One region of the Rhodococcus sp. K11/5 genome, then DNA from elsewhere that is predicted to be linked to it. Evidence: predicted binding sites of a transcription regulator. Region 1 holds the regulator's gene; each other region holds the start of a gene.

The links. The regulator LexA, encoded in region 1, represses DNA repair genes until DNA is damaged. The targets are predictions, from matches to a motif close to CGAACANNTGTTCG.
Region 2: the regulator LexA is predicted to act here: its motif matches at 1,597-1,610, upstream of ACY466_RS06135 (alpha-ketoglutarate-dependent dioxygenase AlkB).
Region 3: the regulator LexA is predicted to act here: its motif matches at 2,241-2,254, upstream of ACY466_RS07705 (HNH endonuclease signature motif containing protein).

What each region holds. Positions count from the first base shown of each region.
Region 1 covers NZ_CM143721.1:2,577,150-2,582,167, reverse strand. The annotation lists gene ACY466_RS12185 (uracil-xanthine permease family protein) at 15-1,328, shown strand; gene ACY466_RS12180 (IMPACT family protein) at 1,354-1,983, shown strand; gene ACY466_RS12175 (acyl-CoA dehydrogenase family protein) at 2,083-3,225, shown strand; gene lexA (transcriptional repressor LexA) at 3,298-4,101, opposite strand; gene ACY466_RS12165 (hypothetical protein) at 4,414-4,848, shown strand; gene nrdR (transcriptional regulator NrdR) at 4,965-5,018, shown strand, end outside.
Region 2 covers NZ_CM143721.1:1,259,194-1,264,211, forward strand. The annotation lists gene ACY466_RS06130 (3-deoxy-7-phosphoheptulonate synthase) at 1-978, shown strand, start outside; gene ACY466_RS06135 (alpha-ketoglutarate-dependent dioxygenase AlkB) at 944-1,573, opposite strand; gene ACY466_RS06140 (aldehyde dehydrogenase family protein) at 1,683-3,419, shown strand; gene ACY466_RS06145 (GMC family oxidoreductase) at 3,416-5,018, shown strand, end outside; gene ACY466_RS06150 (AraC family transcriptional regulator) at 5,005-5,018, opposite strand, start outside.
Region 3 covers NZ_CM143721.1:1,579,350-1,584,367, forward strand. The annotation lists gene ACY466_RS07700 (acetyl-CoA acetyltransferase) at 1-2,133, shown strand, start outside; gene ACY466_RS07705 (HNH endonuclease signature motif containing protein) at 2,406-4,319, shown strand; gene ACY466_RS07710 (VOC family protein) at 4,482-5,018, shown strand, end outside.

The DNA of each region.
Region 1 (5,018 bases):
AGAACATCTCACCCGTGACTTCTCGATCTCGACCGTCGTTCCTGCCCCGGTGGACCGTGCACGGTGACGGCAAGACCGTCGGCGACGATGCCGTGGTCGCCCCGGACGAGAGGTTGTCGTGGCCCCGCACGGCCGGCATCGGCATGCAGCACGTGGTGGCCATGTTCGGCGCCACCCTCCTCGTTCCCACCATCACCGGTTTCCCGGTCACCACCACCCTGTTCTTCTCGGGTGTCGGGACCATCCTGTTCCTGCTCATCACGCGGGGACGGGTGCCGAGCTACCTGGGATCGTCGTTCGCGTTCATCGCGCCTCTCGCCGCGACCAGTGGGGACGGCCCCGCCGCTCAGCTCGGTGCCGTGTTGGTGGTGGGTGTCGCCCTCGCACTGGTGGGTGTGGTGGTCAAGCTGGCGGGTGCCGCGGCACTCGACGCGGTGATGCCGCCGTTGGTGACCGGCGCGATCGTGGCGCTCATCGGTCTCAATCTCGCGCCCACGGCGGTGGATTCGTACGAGATGCAGCCGCTCGTGGCGACGGTGACCTTGGTGGCGGTGCTCCTGGTGACCGTGGCCGGGCCCGGTCTGATCGGGCGGCTCGGCATCCTCTTCGGTCTGGTGATCGGGTGGGTCTTCGCGGCGATCATCGGCGAGGTCGACGCGGCGCGTGTCGACGCGCTCCGCGACGCTCCGTGGATCGGCATCCCGGAATTCACGGGCCCGACGTTCCAGTTGTCCGCCATCCTGGTGGCGCTCCCCGTCGTGGTGGTGCTGGTGGCGGAGAACGTCGGCCACGTGAAGGCCGTCGCGGCGATGACGGGTCGGTCGCTCGACGACGTCGCGGGCGATGCGCTGATCGCCGACGGTGTCGCGACCGCGTTGGCCGGCGCCGGCGGTGGGTCGGGAACCACCACCTATGCGGAGAACATCGGCGTGATGGCGGCGACGCGCGTCTACTCGACGGCGGCGTACTGGGTGGCCGCGGCCACGGCTCTGGTGCTGGCGTTCTCGCCCAAGTTCGGTGCGCTCATCTTCACGGTCCCCAGCGGGGTCATCGGGGGCGCGACCCTGGTGCTCTACGGGTTGATCGGACTGCTCGGCGTGCGGATCTGGCAGAACGCCGGCGTCGACTTCACCGACCCCGTGAATCTCATGGTCGCGGCGGCCGCGGTGGTGGCCGGCGTCGGCGATCTGACGTTGACCCTCGGATCGGTCGAGCTCGGCGGCATCGTGTGGGGATCCGTCGGCATCCTCCTGGTGTACCCCCTGCTGCGGTGGATGTCCGGATCACGCGGTCGCTCGCGGGAGGGCTCGGTGCAGAAGTCGGTGTGACCGACGACTGCGTCGAGGAATCTCCGTGCCCGTCACCCTCGTCTCGTCGCGCGCCGTCGTGGCGGAAACCGTCATCGATCGCAGCCGGTTCCTCGCGCGCCTCGTGCGCGTTCGCAGCGAATCGGAAGCGGCGACGGTGATCGCTGCGGTGAGAACCGAGTTCCCGGACGCCGGGCACCACTGCTGGGCGTTCGTCGTCGGCCCCGATTCCGAGAGTCGGCGGCAACGATCCTCCGACGACGGCGAGCCCGGCGGCACGGCGGGGATCCCGATGCTGGGTGTACTCGCCGGACACGATCTCGTCGACGTGGTCGCCGTGGTGAGCCGGTGGTTCGGCGGAGTGAAGTTGGGTGCGGGTGGGTTGGTGCGTGCCTACTCGGGAGCGGTGAGCGCGGCACTCGACCGTGCCGCGGTGGGGGAGTTGGTCCGCCGGGACGTCCTCGAGGTCGCACTGCCCCACGCCGACGCCGGACGCGTCGAGTCCCTGGTCCGCTCGGAGGGCTTCGTCGTCGACGATACGGCGTACGCGGAGGACGTTCGGTTCCGCCTCGTCGGTGACGAGGCTCGACTACGGGCGACGCTGGCCGCGGCGACCGGAGGGCGTGCGCGGGCGGACCTCGTCGGTCATCGCTGGGTTCTCGCGACACCAGCGTGACCCACCTGGTCACCTAATGCGCTCGCGCTGGTCATCGACGCTGATGGTGATGGGTCCTAGTCTCGAACGAGATACGCCGTACGCCCGATGAGGAGAGTCATGAAGCGCACGATTTTCGAGCCCGAGCACGATCTGTTCCGCAGCTCGTACAAGAAGTTCCTCGAGCAGCACGTCGCTCCGCACCACGCCCAGTGGGAAGAGCAGAACATCGTCGACCGCGGCGTGTGGATCGAAGCCGGCAAGCAGGGCTTCCTCGGTATGGCAGCTCCGGAGGAGTTCGGTGGCGGCGGAGTCGAGGATTTTCGGTACAACGCCATCGTGACCGAGGAGACCACCGCCGGTGGGTACAGCGGAATCGGCTTCACCTTGCACAACGATGTCACCGCCCCGTACTTCATCAACCTCACGAACGACGAGCAGAAGGGCCGCTGGCTTCCCGGTTTCTGCTCCGGCGAACTGATCTCGGCGATCGCCATGACCGAGCCCGGAACCGGTAGCGACCTGCAGGGCATCAAGACTCGTGCGGTCAAGGACGGCGACGACTGGGTCCTCAACGGCTCCAAGACGTTCATCACCAACGGCATCAACGCCGACCTGATCGTCGTCGTCGCGTGCACGGACCCGGACAAGGGTGCCCAGGGCTTCAGCCTGTTCGTCGTCGAGCGCGACATGCCCGGATTCGAGCGTGGGCGCAACCTCGACAAGATCGGCATGAAGGCCCAGGACACCGCGGAGCTCAGCTTCACCGATGTGCGGGTCCCCGCAGCCAACCTGCTCGGTGAAGAGGGCATGGGGTTCATCTACCTCATGCAGAACCTGCCGCAGGAGCGTCTGTCCATCGCCGTGGTCGCCGCGGCCGCGATGGAATCGGCGCTGAACATGACCATTCAGTACTGCAAGGATCGCAAGGCGTTCGGCAAGCCGATCGGCAAGTTCCAGAACACTCGTTTCGTGTTGGCCGAGCTGGCCACCGAGACCACTGCCGTGCGGATCATGGTGGACAAGTACATCGAGCAGCTCAACGCCGGCGACCTGAGTGTGCAGGAAGCCGCCATGGCCAAGTGGTGGACCACCGAGAACCAGGTCAAGCTCATCGACCGGTGCCTGCAGCTGCACGGTGGCTACGGCTACATGAAGGAGTACCCGATCGCCAAGGCGTACATGGACTCCCGCGTGCAGACCATCTACGGCGGCACGACCGAGATCATGAAGGAGATCATCGGTCGCGGTCTCGATCTGTAGGTCCGCACCCGAAACCACGAAACGCCGGCTCCCCGTTCGTGGGGAGCCGGCGTTTCGTCGTCGCAGAGAGTCTCAGAGCTTGCGCATGACCGTGACGACCTTGCCGAGGACCACGGCGTCGTTGCCGTCGATCGGTTCGAACAGCGGATTGTGGGGGAGCAGCCACACCTGACCGCCGGTCCGCTTGAACGTCTTGACCGTGGCCTCGCCGTCGATCATCGCGGCGACGATGTCGCCGTTGTCCGCCACGTTCTGTTGGCGAACGACCACCCAGTCACCGTCGCAGATCGCCGCGTCGATCATCGACTCGCCCACGACGCGGAGCAGGAACAGCGAACCCGAGCCGACGAGTTCACGCGGCAACGGGAAGACGTCCTCGACGGCCTGCTCGGCGAGGATGGGACCACCGGCGGCGATCCGGCCGAGGACCGGGACGAACGTGGGGGCGGGGAGCCGGTCGTCGGTCGACTCCTCCGGGGCATCGTCGACGACGGTGCCCGCAGCGGGCACGGGATCGCCGGTGGTGCTGGCGACCGTCTCGGCCGGACGCCCGTTCTCTCCCGGCATGCGCACATCGACGGCGCGGGGGCGGTTGGGATCCCGACGAAGAAAGCCCTTGCGTTCGAGCGTGCGCAACTGGTGAGCGACGGACGACGTGGAGTTCAGCCCCACCGCGTCACCGATCTCGCGGATGCTCGGCGGATATCCACGCTCGTCGACCGATGCGCGGATGACCTCCAGAACGCGACGCTGGCGTTCGGTGAGGGCACCGTCGATGTCGGTGACACCGTTCGCATCCGTCGGCTTGGTGGAACCGGGAGGCCGTCCGGCCTTGGCCCGTCCTCCCGACGAAGCGGGAGAGCTGTCGTCTTTCATCTGCGGCTACCTCCAAGGGTTCGAACGCTCTGCGGTGAAAACGCGGTGTGGGTGAAACGCGGGATGGTGAGTCGGGTGGTGTTGGTGCGACTGGTGTTGCACCCGTCTGCTCTGATGTCGAACCTAAACCGAAACGTGCTCGTGATCAAACACCTGTTCGATTCGTGTCGCGCGTTTCGTGGACCTTGTCGGACCCTCCTGGTATAAATCGAACATGCGTTCATTCGAACGCGTGAGCGAGGCGATGTTCGAACACCGACGGTGTTCGCCCAGCGTGCAGCTCACCGGCTTTCGAACAAGGAGTGGCTCGCGATGACTCGATCTGACCTGCTGACTGCCCGTACTGCCCGCACCGCAGGTGCCGAGACCGTCGCGGTGCGCCCTCTCACCTGGGCGAACGGGTCGAACATGCGAACGAGTTCCGGGCCGGCGTCGTCGGTTGCGGTACTCGATGCCCCGGCGCGGGAGTTGCGTCGTCGCAACGGTCGTCGCGAACCCGTGCGTCCCGACGCCGGTGCGGTCGAGTACGTGCGTCGCTCGCCGGGCGTGTCCCAGGCTCCGCACGAGGAGCGGGAAGGCTTCGGAATCGCCAAGGGCGTGGGTGTGGCGCTGATCACAGCAGTATCCGCGCTCGGCCTCGTCGGCCTCGCCAACGTCAGTGCCGGTGAGGTGCCCGCCCCGGCAGCGGTGTCGGTGCAGATGGACAACGTGCAGGCCGAGTACCCCGGTTTCGGCACCGGTCGCTGATCCCGCGGGAGGCGTCACCGGTACGGGCGTGCCCCACCGCGCGTGTCCCGGGTAGTGTTCTGCGCGAGCGGCAGTCCTCGACTGCCCCGCACGTCGCACTATCGAGGGGTGTCCCGATGCATTGCCCGTTCTGCCGACACCCGGATTCTCGCGTGGTCGATTCCCGCGAG
Region 2 (5,018 bases), 1.3 Mb from region 1:
GAGACGGTGACCGACGGCCGAGACCAGCTGCGCCGCATCCTGGCCGGACACGACGACAGGCTGGCCGTCGTCGTCGGCCCCTGCTCGGTCCATGACCGGGTCGCCGCACTCGACTACGCGCGCCGCCTGCGCGCTCTGGCGGACGAGGCCGGCGACCGAGTGCAGCTCGTCATGCGCGTCTACTTCGAGAAGCCGCGCACCACGATCGGGTGGAAGGGTCTGCTCAGCGATCCGCACCTCGACGGTTCGCACGATCTGGACGCCGGACTGCGTGCCGCGCGCCGCCTGCTGGTCGACATCGCCGACCTCGGGGTGCCGACCGCCACCGAATTCCTCGACCCGATGACCGCGGGACACCTCTCCGACGTCGTGACCTACGGCGCGATCGGCGCGCGGACCGCCGCGAGTCAGGTCCACCGACAGTTGGTGAGCGGGCTCGGCATGCCCGTGGGGATCAAGAATGCGACCGACGGCGACGTGCAGATCGCGGTGGACGCCGTGCGATCGGCGTCGAGCCCCCATGTCTTCCCCGGAGTCGACGACGACGGCCGCCTCGCGCTCGTGCGGACCGCGGGCAACCTCGACGCGCACGTCATCCTCCGCGGGGGAGCGCGCGGTCCCAACTACGACGCCGGTTCCGTGGCCGACTGTCTCGATCGCGCCGAACGCAGCGGTGCGCCGCGCCGGGTGGTGGTCGACGCCAGCCACGGCAACAGCGCGAAGGACCACCGCAGACAGGTAGGGGTGCTGACCGACCTGGCCGGGCGCATCGCGTCGGGCGAGGCCGGGATCGTCGGGGTGATGGCCGAGAGCTTCCTCGTGGAGGGTCGGCAGGATCTGACCGACGAGGGCCCCGCGGCGTTGACCTACGGCCGTTCGATCACCGATGCATGTCTGGGATGGGACGAGACGGCCGGTGTCGTCCGTACCCTCGCCGAGGCGATCAGCGCACGCCGGGCGGGCGGAACTGCACGCTGATCCGCGGTCCCGTGGCGCGGGTGGACTTGGGAATGCTGTGTTCCCAGGTGCGCTGGCACGATCCGCCCATCACGAGGAGGTCGCCGTGGCCGAGTGTCCGTCTGATCGACGGGCCTCCGCCCCGCGGCCGCAACATCAACGGGCGGGCCGCGCCGAACGACACGATCGCCACCAGGGTGTCCTCGGTGGCCCCGCGGCCCAGATCGTCCCCGTGCCAGGCGACGCTGTCGCGCCCGTCCCGGTAGAAGCACAGTCCCGCGGTGGCGAAGGGCTCCCCGAGCTCCGGACCGTAGTGATCGTCCAGCGCCGTCTTCGCGCGGGCCAGAACAGGATCGGGCAGGCGGGACGGGTCGGGGAAGAAGGACACCAGCCGCGGGACGTCGACCACCCGGTCGTACATCGGACGACGCTCGGATCGCCAGGGAACGTTCGCGACCAGTGTGCGAAAGACCTCGTCGGAACCGCTGATCCATCCGGGCAGGACGTCGATCCACGCACCGTGCGACAGCGACGTGCGACGGAGTCCGGCCAAGGATCCCACACGGGGACCGGACGCGTCGTCGTCGAACAGCGACGCCTGGAGGGCGTAGGTCATGGTTCGATCGTACCCGAATCGTTCGAACACGTGTTCGCTTCGAATGTTCCCGTTACGTCGCGGCACGCGTTCTCGGGACACGGTGGGGCGAGCGGGCGACAATGGCGTCATGACTACTGACGCCACCGCTTCCGGTGTGCACCCGACGACGACGCACGCCGACGTCGACACCGCCCTGGCCGACCTCGCGGACGGCGAACGTACCTGGGCCACGACCGGACTCGCCGCGCGCGCCGCGGTGCTGGACCGCGTCCGGGACCTCGTGCGCGACCACGCCGCAGCCTGGGTCGACGCGGCCTGCACCGTCAAGGGATTGGATCGGTCGTCGCCCTTGGTCGGTGAGGAATGGTTGTCCGGCCCCTATTCGGTGATCACGGCCGCAACCACTCTGGCCTCGACGGTGCGCGCACTCGACGCCGGGCGCAGCCCGCTCGCCGACGCGCGGTTCGGCCGGGCGCCGGGAGACCGCACGACGATTCGTGTCCTTCCCATGTCGATCTTCGATTCGCTTCTGCTCAGCGGTTTCTCCGCCGAGATCTGGCTCGAGCCGGGCGTCTCCGTCGCCGAGGCCCGCCAGGCCGCCGGACTCGCCCAGCGCGCGCCGACGGTGACCGGCGGAATCGGCGTCGTCCTCGGCGCCGGCAACATCACCTCGATCGCGCCCCTCGACGCGCTCTACGAACTCTTCGCTCACAACCGCGTCGTGGCCCTCAAGCTCAACCCGGTGACGGATCCGATGCTGCCGGTGCTCTCGCGAGTCCTCGCGCCGCTGATCGAGCTCGGGGTCCTGCGCATCCTCACCGGCGGGGCCGATGTGGGGGAGTACCTCGTGCATCACAGCGCCGTCGCCCACGTCCACATGACCGGAAGCGCGCTCACCCACGACGCCATCGTGTTCGGTACCGGTCCCGACGGTGCGGCCCGGAAGGCCGCCGGCACACCGCAGTTGGACAAGCCGATCTCCAGCGAACTGGGTGGAGTTTCGCCCGTGATCGTGATTCCCGGTGAGTGGAGCGATTCCGACATCGAGTTCCAGGCCGAGCACGTCGCGACGCAGCGTCTGCACAACGGCGGCTACAACTGTGTGGCGTCCCAGGCCGTGGTCATCTCCTCGGAGTGGAAGCAGAAGGATCGCTTCCTCGACGCCCTGCGCCGCGTGCTGGACACCGCCCCCGGCCGGCCGGCGTACTACCCCGGCAGCGACACCCGCGTCGCGAGCGCCACCGACCACTACACCGGTGCCGAGCGCCACGGTCCCGGTGGCGGTCGCATCCTGGTGCCGCGGATCGATCCCGACGACTACACGACGTTGCTCGAGACCGAGTACTTCGCCCCGGTGCTGGGGGTCGTCGAGATACCTCACACCGGAACGCGATTCGTCACCGAGGCCACCACCTTGGTGAACGAGGACTTCGTCGGCACACTCGGCGTCAATGTGATCGTGCACCCGGACACCGCGAAAGAACTCGGCTCCGCGCTCGACGCGATGATCGAGAACCTGCGCTACGGAACCGTTGCGGTCAACGCCTGGACCGCCGTCGGGTACCTCACGGCCGCGGCGACCTGGGGTGCCTACCCCGGGCACACCCTGTCCGACGTCCAGAGCGGGATCGGAGTGGTGCACAACGCGCTTCTGGTCGACCGTACGGAACGCACCGTCGTGCGCGGGCCGTTCCGGCCCGCGCCGCGCTCGGTGGTGCGTGGGGAACTCACGCTCACCCCGAAACCACCCTGGTTCGTCACCAACACCACCGCCGCCACGACCGGTCGCCTGCTCACCGCCTTCGCCGCGGCGCCGTCCTGGCGCTCTCTGCCCGCCCTCTTCGTCTCGGCGCTGCGCGGATGAGCGCCACCACGTCCGACTACGTCGTCGTCGGAGCCGGATCGGCCGGATGCGTCGTCGCGAACCGCCTCAGTGCGGATCCGTCGATCACCGTGACGCTGCTCGAAGCCGGTCCGGAGGACAAGAACAAGTTCGTCCACATCCCGGCCGCCTTCTCGAAACTGTTCCGGTCCGAACTCGATTGGGACTACGCCACCGAACCGCAACCCGAACTCCGTGGCCGACAGATCTTCTGGCCGCGCGGAAAGATGCTCGGTGGCTCGTCGTCGATCAACGCCATGATGTGGGTGCGCGGTTTCGCGGCGGACTACGACGACTGGGCGGCCGCTGCCGGTCCGGAGTGGTCGTTCGACCGCGTGGTCGAGATCTTCCGGCGCATCGAGAACGTCGAGGACGCAACCGAATCCGACGAGGGCGACTCGGGCCCGTTGCACGTGTCCAAGCAGCGCAGCCCCCGCAAGATCACCGCCGCCTATCTCGAAGCGGCGGCCGCGCTGGGGTTGTCGACCGAGCGGGCGAATCTGCCGACGCCCAAGGGCATGACCGAGACGCGGGTGAACCAGAAGCGCGGAGCCCGGTTCAGCTCCGCCGACGCCTACCTGAAACCGGCTGCGGACCGACCGAACCTCACGGTGATCACCGAGGCGCAGGCGACGCGGGTGGTGTTCGACGGAACCACGGCCGTGGGCGTGGAGTACCGCCGCGGCGGAAAGCTGCACACCGCGCGCGCGAGTGCCGAGGTGGTGTTGTCCGGCGGGGCCGTCAACACCCCGCAACTACTCATGCTCTCGGGCGTCGGGGATTCGGCGCACCTCGCCGAGCACGGCATCGAGACGGTGCACCACGCTCCCGAGGTCGGCGAGAACCTCATGGACCACCTGGTGTCGGCGCTGGGCTACAGCGTCAAGTCGGACACTCTCTTCACGGCCGAGAAGATCCCCGAGCTGATCAACTACCTCACGCGGCGCCGCGGCATGCTCACCTCGAACGTTGCCGAGGCGTACGGATTCGTCCGCAGTCGCGACTCGCTCGATCTGCCGGACATCGAACTGCTGTTCGCGCCCGCGCCGTTCTTCGACGAGGGTCTGATCCCGGCCGACTCGCACGCCGCCATCGTCGCGGCGATCCTGGTCAAACCGGAGAGCCGAGGTCGGATCTCGCTGGCGTCGGCCGACCCCTTCGACAAACCGGTCATCGACCCGCGCTACCTCTCCGATCCCGACGGCGCGGACCGTGCCGCGATGATAGCGGGACTGCAGTACTGCGCCGACATCGCGACGACCGAACCGCTGAAGTCCCGGCTCGGCGAGCTGGTTCGTCCGGTGCTGCCCGCCGGCGCGAGTACCGCCGAACTTCTCACCGAATCGTTGGAAACGATGTCGCACACGCTCTACCACCCGGTGGGAACGGCCCGAATGGGCACCGACGACGCGTCGGTGGTGGACCCGGAACTACGGGTGCGCGGTGTGTCGAACCTTCGCGTCGCCGACGCGTCGGTGATGCCGACCATCGTGCGTGGACACACCCACGCGCCGTCGGTGGTCATCGGGGAGAAGGCGTCGGACTTCGTGCTCGCCGCGCGTCGGGCTCACTCGGACCGGT
Region 3 (5,018 bases), 1.0 Mb from region 1:
AACTTCCCCCGCTCGGTGGCCGATCGCGTCGGTGCCGACCCCGCTCGTGCGATCCTCGAGGTGGTGGGTGGGCAGTCGCCCCAGCATCTCGTCACCGAGTTCGCCGGCGCCATCGCCGCGGGGCGAGCGAATGCTGTCCTGATCGTGGGCGCCGAAGCCATCTCCACCGCCCGTCAGGCCGCGTCGCGCACCGACAAACCGGATTTCTCCGAGGTCCGGGGCGGACAACTCGAGGATCGAGGCCACGATGTCCGGGGTCTGATGACCATGGACATGCTCAATCACGGGTTGCTCGAGATCGCCGGTCAGTACGCACTGTTCGAGAACGCGCGTCGGGCTGCCACGGGCCTGTCCCTCGCCGACCACGCCAGGGACATGGGTGAGCTGTTCGCGCCGTTCACCCGAGTGGCGGCCGCGAATCCGCACGCTGCTGCGCCGGTCGAACGGTCGGGCGAGGAATTGACGACGGTGACCGAGCGGAATCGAATGATCACCGATCCGTACACCCGGTTCGTCGTGTCGCGCGATCAGGTCAATCAGGGGGCGGCCGTGGTGATGGTCTCGGTCGCCGAGGCGAGGCGATGGGGGATTCCGGAGGAACGGTGGGTGTTCCTGCGTGGCCACGCGGACCTCGTCGAGAAGCGGTTGCTGAACCGGCCCGATCTGTCCGCGTACCCGGCCGCGATCGCCGCCGTGCGGCACGCACTCGACGTCGCGAACATCGGAGTCGACGGTGTGGCGACTGTCGACCTGTACTCGTGTTTCCCCATCGCGGTGTCCACTCTGTGCGACGGTCTCGGGCTGCGCGTCGACGATCCTCGGGGCTTGACGGTGACCGGCGGCCTGCCCTTCTTCGGCGGCGCGGGCAACAACTATTCGATGCATGCGATCGCCGAGACCGTCCAGCATGCTCGCCGCAGTCCGGGGACGTTCGGACTCGTCGGGGCCAACGGCGGTTCGCTCAGCAAGTATTCGGTCGGCGTCTACTCGACCGTGCCCGCGAACTGGGTGGAGGACGACAGTCCGACCGTCCAGGCCGAACTCGACGCCGTCCCCGATGTGGAATACGTATCCGCAGCGCACGGCCGCGGGATCATCGAGACGTTCACCGTGAACCGCGGCGGCGGTGGAGCGCGGGGAATCGTGGTCGGCCGCCTGCCCGACGGGCGACGATTCCTCGCCAACGCGATCGACGGTGACGAGGCGATGCTCGACCTTCTGTCTTGCGGAGATCCGGTCGGTACCGCGGTGGTGGTACGGCGCGACGGGCCCGTCAATCGGGTCGCGTTGACGGTCGAGGCGATGAATGCGGCTGTGCCGCAGCGCGATCCGTCGGCCGGGGTGGCGTCGTTACGCGATGACTTCGAATTCGTCCGCATACGTCGGGACGGTCGGGTCCTCGAGGTCACCATCGACCGACCGGACCAACGCAACGCGTTGACGCCGCAGGCGAACGAGGAGCTGGACGAGGTCTTCGACGCGTTCTTCGCCGATTCCGAGATGTGGGTCGCCATCCTGACGGGCGCGGGCACGCGATCCTTCAGCGCGGGGAACGACTTGCGGTACAGCGCGAGCGGTAAGCCGATGTGGTTCCCACAGAACGGTTTCGCGGGGCTGACGAGTCGGCGCGACATGAACAAGCCCGTGATCGCAGCCGTGAACGGGTTTGCGATGGGTGGTGGATTCGAGATCGCGTTGGCGTGTCATCTGGTGGTGGCCGACGAGGAGGCGCGGTTCGCGCTCAGCGAGGTGCGCGTGGGATTGGTCGCCGCGGCGGGCGGGCTGGTGCGGCTGCCACGCGCCGTTCCTCGTGCGGTGGCGACGGACATGATCCTGACGGGCCGGCAGATCGACGCGCGGGAAGCGCACGCCCTCGGTGTCGTCAGCCGAGTGGTCGATGCGGGATGTGCGCTCGACGGTGCCCGGGCGTTGGCGGCCGAATTGCTGGCCGCATCTCCGACGTCGATTCGGACCTCGCTGTCGATCATGGCCGAGGCCGCCGCGATTCCCGATGTGGTCGATGCGGTGGAGCGGCCGTATCACGCGCTCGACGACCTTCTCACGAGCGAGGACGCGCTCGAGGGGCTGACGGCGTTCGGAGCGAAGCGGGAGCCGGTCTGGAAGAACCGGTAGGACAACGGTTTCGGGTGGTGGCGGCGGGGCAACGGGTAATGGGGTGACGGTGTCGCGGGTGTTGTGATGGTGCCCCGTCTGCACTGGTTACGTTCGGAGCAAGTAATCGAACACCTGTTCGGTTTCTAGGTTAATCTGGACGTATGGAACCGGGGGGTCCGCAGGATCAGGGGGTGAGCGACGCAGCCGAGGCTGCGGCGCCGGCCTCGCCGTGCCCGGACGGTTCGGCTGCTGCTGCTGGTGCCGGTTCTGGTGCTGGTGCTGGTGTTCCGATGGTGTCGACGGCGATCTCCGACCCGGCGGCGGGTGCGGTGATCGCCGACCTCGAAGCGGCGGTGGCGGCGGTGGCGGCGCTGGATTCGTGGTCGCTGCCCGCCGCGGACACCCGTGCGGTACTGGTGCGGGCGGAGACGGTGATCCGCACCCTGGTGGGGGCCTCGCACACCTGGTTGCACGAGGTCGTCGAACGCGGCGGTTTCGACGACGTCGTCGGCGCCCTGGGGTCCGGGGGTGCACCGTCGGCGTTGGCGCATCTGCTGCGCGTCACTCCCCGCAATGCCGCCCTGCGCCTGCACGTCGCGGCCGACCTCGCGGACCGGACGACGCTGACCGGGGATCCGGTGGACCCGCGGATGCCTCACGTCGCCGCAGCCTCCCGCGAAGGAGTCCTCGATCCGGGGCACGTGGCGGTGATCCGCAAGTTCCATCGGGATCTGCCCGCCCGGACGGACCCGGGGCAGCGTGATCAGGCGGAGAAGCAGTTGGTGGACCTCGCCCGGTGGGTGCGCCCGGACGAGTTGACGGTGGCGGCGAAGCGGATCCTGGAGTTGCTCGACCCCGACGGCGCCGCCCCCGACGACCACGATGCCGCGCGGAAGCGGTTCATCCGGTTCGACCCGCAAGGGGTGGACGGGATGTCGACGGGCAACTTCTGCATCGATGCGCATCTGCGGGCGATGCTCGAGGTGGCGTTCGAGGCACTGTCGGCCCCGGGGCGTTGCATGCCCGGCGAGGACGACCCCGGGACCGACGGGGTGAGGTTCCCGGCCGGCGCCGCCGAACCCCCGGCCCCGACACCGGCCCCGGACAGCGCGGACGGTGATGCCGTGACCGACGATTCCGACCTCGACGACGCCGATCGCGCTGGTGTCGATGACGCTGCGGGCGATACCGACGGCGCGGACGACTCCGGCGCGCCGCACACTGATGCTGCGGACGGCACCGACGGCGATACCGGCCTCGACGATAGTGCCGACTACGCCGGACCCGGTCGCGACGACTCCGATCCCGCTGCGCCCGAACAGGATCAGGGCCCTACCGCAGACGACGGGTCCGCGCGGTCGGGTCACGCCCCCGCCCACGACGCCGTCTTCGACCGCGAGCTGGACCTCGACCTCGAGCTGGACCTCGACCTCGAGCTGGACTTGGACCTGGAATCGGCCTCGGGCGCGCTCGACCCCGAGGCCGCCTCGGGGGAGAAGTCTGTCTCGGGGGAGAAGTCTGTCCCCGACCCTGCTGCGGACCTTGCTGGGGTTGCTGCTGCTGCGGATCGCGCCGGCCGGGATTTCCGCACCGGTGGGCAACGACGCCACGACGCCCTCAAACACCTCCTCGCAGAAGTGCTGGCCTCCGGCACCCTCGGCACCCACCGTGGTTTTCCCACCACCGTCGTCGCCACCATCGGCATCGACGAGCTCACCGCCGCCGCCGGACTCGCCCCCACCACCACCGGCACCACCCTGTCCCTCGGCGACCTCATCCGACTGGCGTCGGCCTCACACCCGTACCTCGCGGTGTTCGACGACGCCTCCGGCCGCACCCTGCAACTACTGCGCAGCAAACGCTGCGCCAGCACCGATCAGCGTCTGGCCCTGTTCGCCCGCGAACGCGGCTGCACCTTCCCCGGCTGCACCCGACCCGCCATGAGAACCCAGGCCCACCACACCCACGAGTGGGCCGACGGCGGCTACACCGACATCGACACCCTCACCCTCGCCTGCCCGATGCACCACCGCCTCATCGGCACCGCCCCGAATCAGTGGGCCACCACCAGGGCACCCGCCGGGCATCGCTACGCCGGCCTGACCTTGTGGCATCCACCGGCGGTCCTCGACCCCGACCGGCGCGGGCGACCCAATCACTACTTCTTCCCCGAGAGATACCTCCTCGACGACGAACCTCTCTAGGAACAGTCACGAGAACACCCGATCACGCGTGCGTGATCGGGTGATCGAGGTAGGAACGGATCTGCGCATCCACTCCAACAGAACCGAAGAACTGATAAAATCATCAGATATGACTGACCGATCGGGGACGGCAGTGACGGGTAACGACGGAGGGGTAACGGGATGGCAGATGGTCACAAGGGGATGCATGTCGATCAGGGGGCGCTCCCGGGTGAGCATCCCGGCCGAGCCGCGGACCCTGTCATCAAGGTGCACGACCTTGCCTGGCTGGAGTTCCAGAAGCCGGACCTGAACAAAGCGCAGGCGTTCGCGGTCGCCTTCGGGTTCGACGTCGCGCTGCGCACCGACACCGAACTGCACCTTCGCGGTACCCACGCCGGACCTCCGTGCGTCTTGATCCGCAAGGGTCGTGACACACGTTTTCTGGGTGCCGCATTCCTCGCCGACAGTGCAGCCGACGTCATGCGCGTCGCCGAGGCGAACGGCGAACGTGTCGAGAGATTGCCGGACACCCTCGGCGGAGTCGGTGTCACCCTTCGCGATCCGAGCGGTCAGTCGGTACGGGTCGTTGCGGACACGGCGGACATGTCCTCGCTACCCGACCAGCCCGTGCCCACCTACAACTTCGGGGCGCCGGACAGCCGGTTCAATTCGACGCAGCGCCCACCTCACGAGCCCTCGCGAGTGCAACGCCTCGGT